DNA from 2 places in the Streptomyces sp. Pv4-95 genome. Region 1 is predicted to be linked to the other one. Evidence: riboswitches for the same ligand, from Rfam matches in the RefSeq annotation. Region 1 holds a riboswitch; the other holds the start of a gene.
What was found. Region 1 has a riboswitch for cobalamin ahead of QOM21_RS28020 (cobalamin biosynthesis protein). Riboswitches for the same ligand answer to the same signal wherever they lie in the genome.

Region 1 (7,857 bases):
CTTCAGCGCGCGCTCCTCGCCGACCTTCCACTTCGCCGACTTCACGAACTGGAACACCCCGACCGGCCAGCCCTGGTTCCAGGCGCGCAGCGCCAGACCGAAGGCGGCGGTGGACTTGCCCTTGCCGATGCCCGTGTGGACGAAGACCAGCGGCCGATTGCGGCGCTGGCGGGTGGTGAGCCCGTCGTTCGGTACGACGGACGGCTGTCCCTGCGGCATTACGCGACCCTCCGGGATCCTTGAGTGTGATCAGTGGTGCGGGCGGTCCTGCCGCCGGCTGCGTGAGCTGATTCCTGCACACCGCTCCGGCCGCGGCCGGCGGGGCCCGACCGTGCGGTGTGCCCGCCGTGGCTTCCCTGCACCTCACGGACGAGCGCCGAGACGCTGTCCGCGCGCAGCTCGTCGAGGGTGACCGCGGTGCCCTGCAGGGCCCGGGCCAGTTCGCCCGCCAACCCCAGCCGGACGGGCCCCTGCTCGCAGTCCACGACGACCGACGCGACGCCCTCCGAGGCCAGCAGGCGGCCGGCTCGGGTGGCCCGCGGCAAGGGCTGGTCGCCGCCGGTCGCGCGGCCGTCCGTGACGACCACCAGCAGCGGCCGGCGCGAGGCGTCCCGCATCCGCTCCACGCGCAGCACCTCGTGGGCCTTGAGCAGGCCCTCCGACAGCGGTGTCCGCCCGCCGGTGGGCAGCTGCTCCAGCCGCGCCGCCCCCGCCTCCACCGAGGAGGTCGGCGGCAGCGCCAGCTCGGCGCCCTTCCCGCGGAAGGTGATCATGCCGATCTTGTCGCGGCGCTGGTAGGCGTCGAGCAGCAGCGAGAGCACCGCGCCCTTGACCGCGCTCATCCGCTGCCGCGCCGCCATCGAACCGGACGCGTCCACGACGAACAGCACGAGATTGCCCTCCCGGCCCTCGCGCACCGCCTCGCGCAGATCGTCCCGGCGCACCACCAGGCCCCGCCCGCTGCGCCCGCGGGCCCGCTGGTGCGGCGCCGCGGCCTGCACCGTCGCGGACAGGTGCAGCTTGCTCAACGCCCCTTGCGGGCGCCGGGCGCCGGTGGTCCGGCCGTGCGCGGTACGGGCCCGCGACCTGCGGCCGTCCGCACCCTCGCCCAGTCCGGGAACGTCCAGCCGCCGCGTGGTGAACGGCTCGGCCGCACCCACCGCCGCGCGCTCCGGTCCGGGGCCCGCCGGGGGCTGTTCGGCGGACGGCTCGGGGGCCGGTGCTCCGGTGTCGGCGGGGTCTGCCGTGCCCGACTCCGGCTCCGGGCCCGCCGGGGGCGTCCGGTCGTCCCGGCCCTCGGGCCCGCCGTCCTGCGGCGGCTGCCCGCCGGGACCGTCCGGGCCGCCGTCGGGGCCGCCGTCCGGGCCGTCGGGTCCGCCCTCGGGACCGCCGTCCGGCCCGTCCGGCTCCGGGTCGTCGTCGCCGTCGTCCGACCCGCCGAACTCCTCCAGCGTCTCGTCCAGTTTGTCCTCGTCCAGGCCCGGCGCGTCGAAGGGATTGCGGCGCCGCCGGTGCGGCAGCGCGAGGAGCGCGGCCTGCCGGACGTCCTCGGCCAGTACGTCGGTCCGCCCGGCCCAGGCCGCGAGCGCGGTCGCGGTGCGCGCCATCACGATGTCCGCGCGCATCCCGTCCACCTCGAACGCCGCGCAGGTCGCGGCGATCTGCCGGAGGGCGGCGTCCCCGAGCGTCACGGCGGGCAGCCGCTCCCGCGCCGCCGTGATGCGCAGGCGCAGCTCGTCCTCCTCGGCGGCCCAGCGCGCCGCGAAGCCCGCCGGGTCGGCGTCGTAGGCCAGCCGGCGGCGGACGACCTCGACGCGCCGGTCCGGCTCGCGGGAGGCCGCGACCTCGACCGTCAGCCCGAAGCGGTCCAGCAACTGCGGCCGCAGCTCGCCCTCTTCGGGGTTCATGGTGCCGACGAGCAGGAAGCGCGCCGCGTGCCGTACCGAGACGCCCTCGCGCTCGACGTAGGAGGCGCCCATCGCCGCCGCGTCCAGCAGCAGGTCCACGAGGTGGTCGTGGAGCAGGTTGACCTCGTCGACGTAGAGCACCCCGCGGTGCGCGTCGGCCAGCAGGCCGGGCTCGAAGGCCTTGACGCCCTCCGACAGCGCCCGTTCGATGTCCAGCGCGCCCACCAGCCGGTCCTCCGAGGCGCCGACGGGCAGTTCGACCATCCGCGTCGGGCGGTCCTCGCCCGCACCCGCCTCGTGCGGGCCGTCCGGGCAGGCCGGGTCGGGCGCGACCGGAGCGCAGGAGAAGCGGCAGCCGGTGATCACGTCCACGGGCGGCATCAGCGACGACAGGGCACGCACCGCCGTGCTCTTGGCGGTGCCCTTCTCGCCACGCACCAGCACACCGCCGACCGCGGGGCTGACCGCGTTCAGCAGCAGCGCCAGCCGGAGATCGTCCATGCCGACTACCGCGGTGAAGGGATAGTTGGGAGTCGTGGTCATGCGTTGATGCCTCCTGCGGGCGCACTACGCCCGCGCACGTGATCTGCCACCGCGGCCCCGGCCGCCGTGGCACTGTGGCCCCCGCTTCCACGGGGGTGGTACGTCCTTGTCCGCCGGCTCCTCACGGCGCGCCCGGAGGGACGAACGGCAGCCCCTGCGGCACCCCCTCCTCGATCAGCCGCAGCAGCGCGTCGGTGTCCGCGTGCTCCTCGATCAGATCGCCCAGCCGGTCCAGCTGCTCCTCGCGCAGCGTGCCGAAGCAGGTGTCGGGGGCCGGCACGAAGGCCCGGCCCGCGTCCGCCGCGACCTGCCGCAGAAAGGCCCGCCGGAACGCGTCGCTCTCCAGCGAGCCGTGCCAGTGGGTGCCCCACACCGAGCCGACCCGGCACCCGTCCAGACTCTGCCCGCGGCCGTCGGAGATGAACGTCTGCCCGCCGTTGACCTCGGCCACCCCGTGGTGGATCTCGTAGCCCTCCACGGGCTCGTCCAGCGCCTGCCCGACGGGGCGCGCCAGCGTCTTCTCCACGGCGAAGCGCACCCGGACGGGCAGCAGCCCGAGGCCGGGCACCGCGCCCGCCCGCGACTCCACCTCGTCGTCGATGTGCTCGCCGAGCATCTGGAACCCGCCGCAGATGCCCAGCACCGGACGGCCCTCGGCGGCCCGGCGCGCGATCGCGTCCGCCAGACCGCGCTCGCGCAGCCACTCCAGCGCCCGGACCGTGCCCCGGGTGCCCGGCAGCACCACCAGGTCCGCGTCGGCCAGTTCCTCGGCCCGGTCCACGAACCGCACGACCACGCCGGGTTCTGCGGCCAGCGCGTCCACGTCCGTGAAGTTGGACATCAGCGGCACCGCGGCCACCGCGACCCGCAGGACGTCCGCGCCGTGCGGCGGCGCCACCACGCTCTCGCGCACCGCGCCGCGCAGCGAGACCCGCAGGCCGTCCTCCTCGTCGATGCCGAGCCCGTGGGCGAAGGGCAGCACGCCGAGCGTCGGCCGGCCGGTGAGGCCGCGCAGCATCTCCAACCCCGGCTCCAGCAGCGTCACATCGCCGCGGAACTTGTTGACGACATAGCCCGCGATCAGCGACTGGTCCTCCTTCGACAGCAGCGCCGTGGTGCCGAAGAAGGAGGCGAACACCCCGCCCCTGTCGATGTCCCCGACCACCACGACGGGCAGCCGGCCGGCCCGCGCGATGCCCATGTTGACGATGTCGGTCCGGCGCAGATTGATCTCGGCGGGGCTGCCCGCGCCCTCGCAGATCACCGCGTCATGGGTGCGCCGAAGTTCCTGGAGGCAGTCGGTGACCGTACCCAGCAGCGCCTCGCGCCGCCCGGCGTACGGCCCCGCGCCGGGCGTCCGGCCGTCGGGGTGCCCGAAGTATCCCGTGGCGCTCAGCTCGCCCACCGGCTTGCCCAGCAGCACCACCTGGCTGCTGCGGTCGCTGCCGGGCTTGAGCAGCACCGGATTCATCAGCGCCGTCGGCTCGACCCGGGCGGCCGCCGCCTGCATCGCCTGCGCCCGTCCGATCTCCGCGCCCTCACGCGTCACGAAGGAGTTCAGCGACATGTTCTGCGCCTTGAACGGCGCGACGCGGACGCCCTGGCGAACCAGCCACCGGCAGATGCCGGCCGTGACCACGCTCTTGCCCGCGTCGGACGTCGTGCCGGCCACCAGCAGGCCACCGCCGACGGACCCGCCGGACACCTCGAACCGTCCCGTCACCGGGCCCTCCTCATCTGCCGGGGCATCGCTGTGCCGTGAGCCGTGCCGAACCCGCCCGGCCGTGCGCCCTCGCCGCCCGGACCGCGCCCACCGCGAGCCGGCCCGCGACCGTCGTCGCCAGCGCCAGCACGCTCACCCGGCGCGAGAGCCGGACCGCCCGCTCGATGTCGGGCACGCCGACCGGTCGCGCCGCGCCGTTGAGCACCGGCCGGTGCTCCACCCGCCCGCCGTACGCCAGCGTGCCGCCCAGCCGGACGCCAAGCGCCCCCGCGAACGACGCCTCCACCGGGCCCGCGTTGGGGCTGGGGTGCGCGCCGCCGTCGGCCCGCCAGGCGTTCAGCGCGCCGCGCCGGTCGGGGCCCGCGAGCACCGTGAGGGCCGCGGTCAGCCGGGCCCCGGGCCAGCCGGCCACGTCGTCGAGCCGGGCCGACGCCCAGCCGAACCGGCGGTATCGAGGCGATTTATGACCCACCATCGCGTCCAGGGTGTTCACCGCACGGAACGCCACCAGGCCGGGCACACCGCCCAGCGCACCCCATACCAGCGCGCCGACCACCGCGTCCGACGTGTTCTCCGCGACCGACTCGACCACCGCGCGCGCCATCTGCGGCTCGTCCAGTGCCTGCGGGTCGCGCCCGCACAGATGCGGCAGCCGCTCCCGCGCCAGATCCGGGTCGCCCGCCGTCAGCGCGCCGCCGATGGCCCGCGCCTCCCGGCCCAGCGAGGTGCCGCCCAGCACGGCCCAGACCGTCGCCGCGGTCAGGGCGACGCCGGCGGCGGTACGGGTGCGGGCGCCACCGCCGGGAAGCGGCGAGGTCAGGGAGCCGCGTACGGCGCGCTGCACGAGCGCGGCGCCCGCGGCCGCGCCGCCCGCGCACAGCAGGGCATGGGCCGCTCCCCGGCCGCGGTGGTCGCGCCACAGCCGGCGCTCGACGGCACCCGCGGCCCGGCCGAACGCGGCCACCGGATGGCCGCGCCGGGGGTCCGCCGCGATCAGGTCGCCGAGAAAGCCGAGGGCCGCGCCGCACGCGTACGTGGCGTGTTCGGCACGCATCGGATCAGACCGCCGTCAGTCCTCGAAGGGATGCTGCGGCGTCGCTCAACGGGCATCTCGAACTGCGGCCGGGCATGGCGGTATGTCCTCACTCAGGGTCCGCGCCCTGGCTCGACGTGACGGCGACGAGAGTCTCCTGGCTCCCGGATCGGCGCTTCCCCCGGCCTTCCAGCCCGTACGCGCGCGACCTGACGGACGACGCGTGACGGGCCGTGACCTCTCCTGGAGGAACGCTCCCCGGTGACAGTGGCGGGACCGCGCCGGATTCTCACCGGACTTCCTCATCTGTCGCCGAATGGCTCCGGCAGTCCACCACGCCCCACGAATGCCCGTCAACTCACCCTTGACCTGCGACGCAGCCCTGTGGCAGGCGCTGTGGCGCACACCACAGGGTGCTCCGGAGGTCACGGACGGTTGCCCCCGCGCCTGATCCCACGTCACTATCTGGTGGCACGGCGGGCGATGGCGCCGCCGGAAGGGGGCCGGGGGATGCCGGACAAGGCTGACCGTCACGAGATCCGTATCAGGATCACGGGCACGAACAACGCACACCAGGACATCGAGGATCTCAAGGCATGGCTGGAGCGCGAGCCGTGGCTGGCACACCAGCGCCACGACTGGGCCCTGCGGCCGCGCCCGTCCGGCGGCGACGGCGCCCCGGACGAACGCGACCTCGGCGACATGGCCATCGGCATCGACGATCTGGTCCTGGTCCTCATCGGCACGGTCGCCGCCGAGGTGACCAAGAGCCTGAGCATCGCCCTGCGGGAGTGGCTGCGGCGGCGCCGGGAGGAACGGGCGGTGGGGGAGGCGCCGGCCGTGGCCGTCGACGGCGACGGCGGGCTGGCGCCGGTCGGTGACCCGGGCCCGCGCGGCGCGGCCCCCGAACGCCCCGATCCCCGAAGCCGGTCGACCGAGGGCGGCAGCGCCGGCGAGGACTGACCCGGATGTCCCTCTACGACGCGCGGGGCAAGATCAACCGGGCGCTGCTGATCTGTGTCAGCGACTACAAGAACTTATCCGCACTCCCCGCCGTGGAGGCGAACGCCGAGGAACTCAAGCGGGTCCTGCTCGCCCCCGGCACCGACCTGTTCACCGACGAGGAAGTCGTCATCTGCCGGCCTCAGGAGCCCTGGGAGCTGGAGCAGGCCCTGGACACCGTCACCGACGAGGCACGCGGCCTGCTGCTGGTGCACTTCTCCGGCCACGGCTGGGTCGGCCGCGACGGCGGCGACCTGCAGCTCATGGTCGGCATGTCGGACACCCGCCAGCGCCACAAGGCGGTGTCCTGGCAGGACATGGTGCTGTCCTACCTCGACAGCGCACGCGCCGACCGGATCGTGATCCTGCTGGAGTGCTGCTACTCCGGCAACGCCGACGAGACCTTCCACTCCCGCCGCACACCCATGTCCCTGCTGATGGCCGCGCAGCCCAACCGCCGGATCTTCAGCGGCGACGAACCGGCCGGCGGCTCCCTCTTCACCCGCGCGGTCGTGCAGATCCTCGAACGCGGCATACCCGGCGAGCGGTTCGTCACCTTCGAGGACCTCGTCCGCACACTGCGCGAGCGGCTGGCCCACGAGCGGACGCCGATGGGCGACGTCTGGGAGCCCCGCTCGGCCAAGCAGAACACCGTCGACGACGTCATCCTCTCCTTCGCCACCCCCGAGGTCCGGCCCCCGACCCCGCTGCGCATCCGCTTGCGCCGGTGGCTGAAGCAGCGCCTCAGCCGCTGGCTGCGGGTCATCGCCGCCCTGGTGACCGTCCTCGGCCTCACCGCCGCCGGCCTCGTCGCCTTCCAGCTCCTGCGGACCGACCCGGCCTGCCCGCCCGCCCTCGAACTGCGCCTGCTCACCGCCCCCGAGTCCGAACCGGCCCTGCGCCAGGCGGCCTTCGCCTACGAGATGTCCGACAGCAACACCCGTCCGCTGCAGGGTGAGGACGACGTTCCCGACGGCTGCCGGCGCGCCCAGATCACCGTCTACTCCGCGGCCAAGGACCAGGTCGACCAGGGCTTCGCCGCCGCCGACCGCTGGCAGGGCGAGGCCCACGGCACCGGTAAGGGCCACCCGTCCACCAAGGGCATCGAGCCCCTCAACAGGCCGGGGCCGCAGCCCGATCTGTGGATCCCCGAATCCAGCGCCGACTACGCCGAGGTCCGCCGCGGCATGCCCGCCACCGGCTCCCCGGTGACCCTGCACCACACCGGCCCGGTGGCCTACACCCCGCTCGTCGTCGGCATCCCGGCGAACCGGCGCCTCGACGACGTCGAACAGGTCGGTGCCTCCTGGCAGGAGATCCTCACCGGCACCGACAGCGACCACCGCGACCTGCGACTGCTGCGCCCCAGCCCCGTCCTTTCCGGCACCGGCCTGCTGCACACCATCGGCCTGTATCTCGCCAACGACGGCTCGCGGATCGCTCCCGCGGGCGGCCCCGACCCCACCCTCGCCCGGGACGCCGAGCGCCGGCTCTCCGCCCCGGGCAGCCAGTACGCGGGCAGCACCGAGCTGCTCTGCTCGCTGCGGCCCACCGGCCAGGACGGCCGCCCCGGCACCGGCCGCGGGACGGGGGCGGCACCACTGGTCTCGGAGAAGTCCCTCGCCGACTTCAACCTCGGCCGCGCCATC
Region 2 (7,857 bases), 1.8 Mb from region 1:
CGGCGGCCTGTGTCGCCTCTTTGACCCGTTGCATGTCACGGGGGTGGTCACCGACGCCGATGGCCACGTTCGTGGCGGCCGTCATCTCCCAGTGCGGGAAGTCCTGCGCGAGCAGTCCCACGTGGGCAAAAACCTGGGAGCGGTCGGCCTCTCGGATCCCGACCCGCTCGCCGGACGCCCCTTCCCACCACACGTTGCCATCCGTCGGCAGCAGGAGCCCGGCAAGAAGCTTGGTCAACGTGGTCTTGCCCGAGCCGTTCGCGCCCACCAGCGCCGTCACCTCGCCCCTGCGGACCGACAGGCTCACGCCCTTCAGCGCCGGCGAGGCGGCCCCGGGATAGGTGAACGACACGTCCTCCACATGCGCGGCGCGCACGGAACGGGGCAGGGGCGTGCCGGTGCGCGGGATGGCGTGCTCGCCGGCCAGCTCGGTGGCGTTCTTGGTGTCGGTGAGGAACAGCATCTCCTCGTACAGGCGGTTGACCTGCTGGACCAAGGACGTGAGCCGCGCGGTGCAGTTGCTGATCGCGATGACCGCCGTCCCACCGACCGCCAGCGGCAGGCCCCCGTTGGTCAGCAGCCACCACAGCACCCCGTAGCAGGCGAGCGACGCCAGGCCGGAGAATCCGCCGGCGACCAGATCGGTGTTCGCCTGCGCCCGCGCCAGACGCCGTTGCTCCGACTCCGACTGCTGCGACATCTCCGCATAGCCGGCCAGCAGTCTCTCCCCGGCAGCGTGGGCACGGATCTCGCCCGCGGCGTGGGGCCGGGTCAGATAGGCAAGCATGGAGACGATCGCACGCCTGTGATCGACCCACTTCATGCGCGAGGCGTAGTCACGGCGAGCCGAGCGCACCGCACCCCACCCCTTGGGCAGCGCGATGGCCAGCAGCATCGGCAGCAGGATCCAGTGCAGTGAGACCAGCACGACGGCGGCTGCGACCATGCCGATCAGCACGTTGCCCACGCCGACCGACAGCCGGAGCATGCTGCGTGCCGAGTCGGTCCCGAACCTCCCCGCCTCCAGGACCCGTTGAATCTCCGGACGCTCGGTCGCCTCCACCTCGACCCGGGTGATGGCCTCGTAATAGCGGACGGAAACGGCTCGCTCCACCTGTGGTTCCAGCCTGCCAGACATCGCTGTCGACCACGCCGCGAGGATCGCCGAGCCCAACGACACCACCGCAAGCATCAGCAGCGAGGGCAAAGCAGCGCGCAGCTTGTCCGCTGTCGGGCCGTCAGCGAAGAGCTGCGTGAGCACGCGATTGACCGCCACCAGCCCCCACGCGGCCGTCACCCCCTGCCCGAGCTGGGCCGTCATCAGTCCGGCCAGCGCTCGCCTGTCCACTTCCCACGCGGTGCGCAACACCGTCCCCGCCATGCGGGGTAGAGCCACGGCCATCTGCCCGAACCCCAACCGGGACAGGGCGTCCTCGTGGCGGACGAAGGACTGGTCCCAGCGCAACCGCCCCCCGAACAGTTCCCGCTCCGCGTCCGAGATCCCGCTCGGGGCGAGCGCACGCTTCCTCCTCGGCTTCACGAGCGGCCTCCTTGCCCCATGGGAGGCGTAAGCGGCTCCGCGTCTTGCTGTGGCAGTGATGCGGTCGACGTCACGTGGTCCCCCTGGCCAGTCGTCCAGCTCGATGTCGGGCTTAACGACAGCGCCGAGTTTTCGAACACACGTGTTTCGGTCGCCCTTCGCCCCCGGCAAATGACGGGTCCTCAGCCTGTGTGCTGCATGAGCCCTTGTCCTGCAACGGTCGTGCGGCGAACGCGAATGACCGAAACTCACCTCGGTCTATTGATTTCCGATAGGCGTCGATCGACAATCGATAGATGCATCACCTCATCACAGGCGTGCTCCGGGCCGCTATCGCCGTGGCAATCGCGCTCGGCCTCTTCGGCCAGATCGTGGTCATCCCGACCACGGCGGCCGACGAGGTCGACGTCTTCCCCGCCTACGCCCCCTTCGCGGCGCCCTACGTGGCGGTGGCCATCCTCGGCGTGGCCTGCGTCCAGGTCGCCCTCGCCGCCGTGTGGAGGCTGCTCGGCATGGTCCGGCACGGCGCGATCTTCACTCCACGGGCCTACCCGTGGGTCGACATCATCATCGGGTCCTCGGTCGTGGCCACGACGCTGGCGGTCGGGGCCGCCGCACACCTGGCGGTGGCCGAGATCCCCTCCCCGGACGACGGTATGGACGTCCTGAGCGGCTTGGCAGCCGCGATCGCCGCCGCGGGTGCGGGAGCCTCGTTCGCCATGCTCACCCTGATCATGCGAAGTCTCCTGCGCAGAGCGACGGCGCTCCGGACGGAGATGGCCGGAGTCATCTGATGGCGATCGTCGTCGACCTCGACCGCCTGCTCACCGAACGCAACCTGTCGGTCGGCGAGTTCGCCGCCACCGTCGGCATCACCCCCGCCAACCTCGCCGTGCTCAAGAACGGACGGGCGAAGGCGGTGCGGTTCACCACCCTCGAAGCCATCTGCGACGCCCTTGACTGCCAACCCGGCGACGTCCTGCGCTGGGTGCCCCACGACGCCGAAGGGAGCTAGGCAGTTGAGAGGGACTGAGCAGTTGAACCACAGGAAGACTTCACCAAGCCGGCATCACCTCCGGCGCGTGCCCCTGTCGCGGAGACAGTGGCCCACACCCGTCACGGCGCCGCCCGCTCAGCGGTGGACGAAGTCCGGCGGTCGCTTGTCGACGAAGGCGCTCATGCCCTCCTTCTGATCCGCGGTCGCGAACACGGCGTGGAACAGGCGCCGTTCGAAGCGAACGCCCTCGGTAACCACCCCGCCACGAACTGCACAGGAGCACTTCGCCGTCGCGTACTCCAGTTTCGGCCAGTGGGCAGGTGCTCGCCCAGAGGCGCGCCGCGGTTGCGCGCGCTCAGCCGTCCTGTGCGGCAACGGGGTAGGCACGAATGCGCTGCTGTTCTCCTCCAGTCTCGTCCAGCGCGAGCCGGCGGCCCGGTGGTGGTACCGCCCGCTGCGGACAGTCGGTGCGTTCGCCACCACCGATGCCACCACCGCGCTCGCAGGTCAGCCGCCCATCGACCGTGTGCACAACGCTGCCGGGTCAATACACCTAGGGTCGGAACATGCGCATCGTCTCCCTGCTGCCCGCGGCCACCGACATCGTGGCCGAACTCGGTCTGACCGCCGACCTGGTGGGCCGCACCCACGAATGTGACTGGCCGCCGGAAGCCGTCACCGGGATGCCCGTCGTCACGGCTGCCGAGTTCTCCGCGGACACCCTGAGCAGCAGGGAGATCTCCGACGCCGTGGGCGGCGCATCCCACACGGGCTCCTCGCTCTACACCCTCGACACCCGGGCTCTCGCCGCCCTCGCTCCGGACGTGGTTCTCACCCAGGACCTGTGCGACGTGTGCGCGGTGTCCTACAGCAGCGTCTCCCGAGCGGTGCGGGTCCTGGACGCCGACACCAAGGTGCTCAGCCTGGAGCCGCGGACCCTGGGCGATGTACTGGACTGCCTGGTCACGGTAGGCGCTCAGCTTGGCGTACGTGAACGCGCGGAGCAGCGGCGGGAGGAGCTGCGTACCCGCCTGGCAGAGGTGGAGCAGCTGACCGCCGGGCGAACGCGACCGCGCGTGGTGGCCATCGAGTGGCTCGATCCGCTCTGGCCGGCGGGGCACTGGGTGCCGGAGCAGATCACCTGCGCAGGCGGCACGCCACTGCTCGCGGTGCCGGGCGAGCACACCGAGCCGATGGAGTGGAGTGCGGTACGCGCCGCCCGCCCCGACGTGATCCTCGTTCTGCCCTGCGGCTTCAGCCCTGACCGCACGCTGCGGGAACGCCGTTTGCTCACCGAACTGCCGGGCTGGGACGAACTGCCCGCCGTGCGCAACGAGGCCGTCTGGGTCCTGGACGGGCCCGCCTACTTCAACCGGCCGGGCCCGAGGGTGGTCCGGGGTGCGGAGGTCCTGGCCCACGTCCTGCACTCCGTCGATGCGGGCGACCCCGTGGTGCCGGGCGAGGCGACCCGCCTGTCCGCAGTGGAGGAGTGACCATAGGGCTGGACAATGGCACCACGGCTTGCGAGGCAACAGCCTCCCAATGCGGCCATAGCGCGCCTCACCGGGCCGCTCCCTCACGGAGCACCGAGCCGGGCGCCTGCCGGCTCCACCCGACCCGGCACCGAACCCACCCAGGCCGCTACGATCCGGCCCGGGCAACCCAGCCCGAACCGAGGAGGGCCCGGTGCCGCAGGAGCCGATGACCGCAACGCTCGGCCGCAGCGAGTTGGTAGGGCCGTTCTTCTCCGTACGGACCGATGCCGGAACACCGCGCGACCAGGGCTTTGTCCCCCTGGCCGAGCTGTACCAAGAGAATGCCTCACCGGCACTGAGCCACCGCCTGGAGACGGTCGCCACCCGGCTCCGCACAGCGGAACGGCGGGTCGCCGCATCCCTCGTTTACCAGGGCCTGGCCGGGCGGCTGTGGTCCATCGCCCTTGCACCCGCGGTACTGACCGGACGGCTACCCGATCTCGACAGCGACGCCTTGTGGTGGCATCCGGACCGGAGCACCCCTGACGAACTCTGGCTGCCCGCCCCGTGCCCCCTGCCCTCGACCTCCGAGAAGGATCTGTCGGGCCAACTACTGGCAGCGGTCCTGCACGGTCACCTGGTGCCGCTGCTCCAGGCCGTCAGCACTGTGGCCACGATCTCCCCCCGGGTGCTGTGGGGCAACGCCGCTTCGGCACTGGTCGGCACCCTCCGTGTCCTGCACGACTGGTGCCACAGAACAGGCCGCCCGGAAGCGGCGGAACGAGCGGTGGCGCTGACCACGACCCTGCTCGACGCCCCGCCTCTGCGCGACACCGGAACCCTGGATCCCGCCGTCCCTGAATTCTCACGACGCAGTTGCTGCCTGTACTACCGCGTTCCAGGCGGAGGGCTCTGCGGAGACTGCGTGCTGAGGCGAACCGGGCGATAGGGCGTCAGCCCCTTCGGGCCGGGCCCATTCGCGATCCGGCCGAGATCGCGGCGTCATACGACGAGTACGGAGGTGATGCCGGGAAGCGCGTACCGGTGAGGTGCTGGCGGCCCGGTGTCGTCGCGCGATGTGTCCTCCTCGCGCAAGGAGGGCCGGTGTCGGGCACGGCGGTCGTTCCGCTCGCTGTGGAACTCTCGGACTCCTTGAGTGGTCTACCGGCCTTGCTGTGGTCAGACCTCCGGATCGGTGCGGCAGGGGACCACGATCAGGCAACCACTGTCTACGGTCGAGTCCGACGCCTTGCCAGGCCGCTGAGGCCCGCGGCGCGCGGTGGCCCCCCCCCCGCTGGTGCGTGGGCCGTGTGCCGCCTTGTCTACCCTGGACCAGCAGCTGGTTCGCCCCGTCCGCCAGACGGGGTGTCGTAAGAGGGAACCCGGTGGGAGTCCGGGACTGCCTCGCAGCGGTGAGTGGGAACGACCGCCGTCATCCAGCACTGGGTCGTGTGACCTGGGAAGCGACGGTCAGTAGGTGCCCCGTCCTTCGGGATGTGCCCACGAGTCCGAAGACCTGCCACTGCTCGTGCGGGGTGTGATCACCGCGCACGCATCCACGGCGACCCGGTACCGGGACCGATGACCGAGTGGCGCGTTCCACCTCTCCCTGCGCATGACGGGGACGGGCCGGCCCGCATCCCGTTCGCGGCCCTGATCCGGTCCTCACGACGACTCGCGAAGGAGAGTTTCGTGCCCGACGAACCGAGCATGCCCACCGTCCCCTCCCCTCGAACGCCTCGCCCCAGCGGCCCCTGTGTCCTGCTCAAGCATGGTGAGATCTTCCTCAAGGGCCGCAACCGGCACCTGTTCACCGAGCGGTTGCACGACAACCTCCGCCACGCTCTGCGGGGCATAGGCGGCTCCACGTGGATCAAGTCCGGCCAGAACGTGACCGTGCTCGGCGGCGAGGTTTCGCAGGATGTCCTGGTGGAGCGCGCCCGCCGGGTGATCGGGTTCAACTCGGTGGAGCCCGCCCTGCGGGTCCCCGGCACCGTTGCGGACATCACGCAGGTGGCTGTGGACGCGCTCGCCGACGCCCGTGCCGAGCAGCCCGGGATCAGTTTCGCCGTGCGGGTCAAGCGTCGGTACAAGGGCTTCGAGATGACCTCGTCGCAGTTCGAGCGCTTTCTCGGCGCACGCGTCCAGGAAGCTCTGGGACCGGTGCCGGTGAACCTCTCCAACCCGGATGTACGACTCTCGGTCGAGATCGACCACAAGGAGAGCTATGTCTCATGGAACCGCTACCAGGGGGCGGGCGGGCTCCCCGTCGGCTCCGGCGGGCGTGCCCTGGTGCTGCTCTCCGGCGGCTACGACTCGCCGGTGGCGGCCCATCGGGCGATGCGTCGCGGGCTGCGCTGCGACTTCGTCCACTTCACCGGCGCCCCGTACACGAACGCCGCTTCCGTCTACAAGGCTTACGCCCTCGCGCGTGAACTCAACCGCTACCAGCCCGGCGGACGGCTGCATGTCATCGCGCTCGGCAACGCCCAGAAGCAACTGGCCATCGCGGGGGCCGGCAAGCTTCAGGTCGTCGCACAGCGACGGCTGATGGTCCGCGCGGCTTCCGCGCTGGCGAGCCGGACCCGAGCGGAAGCCCTGGTGACGGGTGACAGCCTGGGGCAGGTGGCCAGCCAGACCCTCGCGAACATGGCCGCCGTGGACGAGGCCGCCACCCTGCCGGTGCTTCGCCCGCTGGTCGGCTGGGAGAAGCAGGAGATCATCGACGAAGCCCGGGCCATCGGCACGGCGGAGATCTCCGTACTGCCTGACGAGGACTGCTGCAAACTCCTCGCACCACCCCGAGTCTCCCTCCGGGCCGGATTGACCGACCTGCGCTCGGTGGAGAAGCGCCTCGATCTTGACGACGTGGTGGACGGCCTGCTGCGCGACGTCCAGGTCATGTATCCGGGTGAGATCGAAGGGGAAGACCGGGCGGACGCGGACAGCGAGTTCGCGCATGGCGGTACGGGCACGGCCGTGTGCGCGACGGCACCGTCCGCGGCGGTGTCCTCATGACCGGCGAGGACCTGCGGCGGATCCTGGTGATCGGGATCGGCGCGGGAGATCCGGAGCATGTGACGCTGGCCGCCGTGCGGGCCATGCGGGACTGCGAGGTGTTCCTCCTCCTGGACAAGGGCACGCGGACGTCCGAACTGACACGACTACGCCGCAACCTGGTGGCCGAGCACGCCGGCCCCGGCCACCGGGTGGTCGAAGCCGAGGACCCGCGGCGTGACCGCTCCCCCGCGGACACCGCGGGCTACCGGTCCCAGGTCGTCGACTGGCGCCACCACCGGGCCGCCCTGTACGAGCGGCTCATCCAGGACGAACTGGCGCCGAGCCGGACCGGCGCCTTCCTCGTGTGGGGCGACCCCGCGCTCTACGACAGCACGATCGACGCGCTGGATGAGGTGGCTGCCCGCGGCCAGGTGTCGTTCACATACAACGTGATTCCCGGGGTGAGCAGCATCTCGGTGCTGGCCGCCCGCCACCGTACGACGCTGACCCGACTCGGCAGGCCGCTCCGAATCGCCCCCGGCCGACACGTCGCCGGGTCAGGACTCGTCGCGGGCGAGGACGTCGCCGTCATGCTCGACGTCGGTGCGGCGCTCACCGCGCACCGGGCGGAGGGCTGGTGGATGTACTGGGGCGCCTACGTCGGCACACCCGAAGAGCTGCTCGTCTCCGGCCCACTGAACGAAGTCGCCGACCAGGTAGTGGAGTTGCGTGCCGCAGCACGCAAGCGTCATGGCTGGATCATGGATGCCTGCCTGCTGCGCACCGACGGTCCCGATCAGCAGGCAGAGGCCACGCCTCCATCGGGTTCCGGCCAGAACTCCGCC

Region 2: linked by a shared signal. The riboswitch ahead of thiI (tRNA uracil 4-sulfurtransferase ThiI) and the one ahead of QOM21_RS28020 (cobalamin biosynthesis protein) in region 1 are both predicted to bind cobalamin.

The regions. Positions count from the first base shown of each region.
Region 1 is NZ_CP127172.1:6,404,605-6,412,461, forward strand. Features, by position in the region: gene cobO (cob(I)yrinic acid a,c-diamide adenosyltransferase) at 1-219, opposite strand, end outside; gene QOM21_RS28010 (putative cobaltochelatase) at 219-2,450, opposite strand; gene QOM21_RS28015 (cobyric acid synthase) at 2,572-4,173, opposite strand; gene QOM21_RS28020 (cobalamin biosynthesis protein) at 4,184-5,227, opposite strand; cobalamin riboswitch at 5,357-5,512, opposite strand; gene QOM21_RS28025 (hypothetical protein) at 5,717-6,169, shown strand; gene QOM21_RS28030 (caspase family protein) at 6,175-7,857, shown strand, end outside.
Region 2 is NZ_CP127172.1:8,198,532-8,206,388, reverse strand. Features, by position in the region: gene QOM21_RS36100 (ABC transporter ATP-binding protein) at 1-1,540, opposite strand, end outside; gene QOM21_RS36095 (DUF2975 domain-containing protein) at 1,837-2,334, shown strand; gene QOM21_RS36090 (helix-turn-helix domain-containing protein) at 2,334-2,555, shown strand; partial or broken gene QOM21_RS36085 (enoyl-CoA hydratase) at 2,673-2,792, opposite strand; gene QOM21_RS36080 (cobalamin-binding protein) at 3,104-4,030, shown strand; gene QOM21_RS36075 ((2Fe-2S)-binding protein) at 4,239-4,961, shown strand; cobalamin riboswitch at 5,336-5,551, shown strand; gene thiI (tRNA uracil 4-sulfurtransferase ThiI) at 5,723-7,030, shown strand; gene cobF (precorrin-6A synthase (deacetylating)) at 7,027-7,857, shown strand, end outside.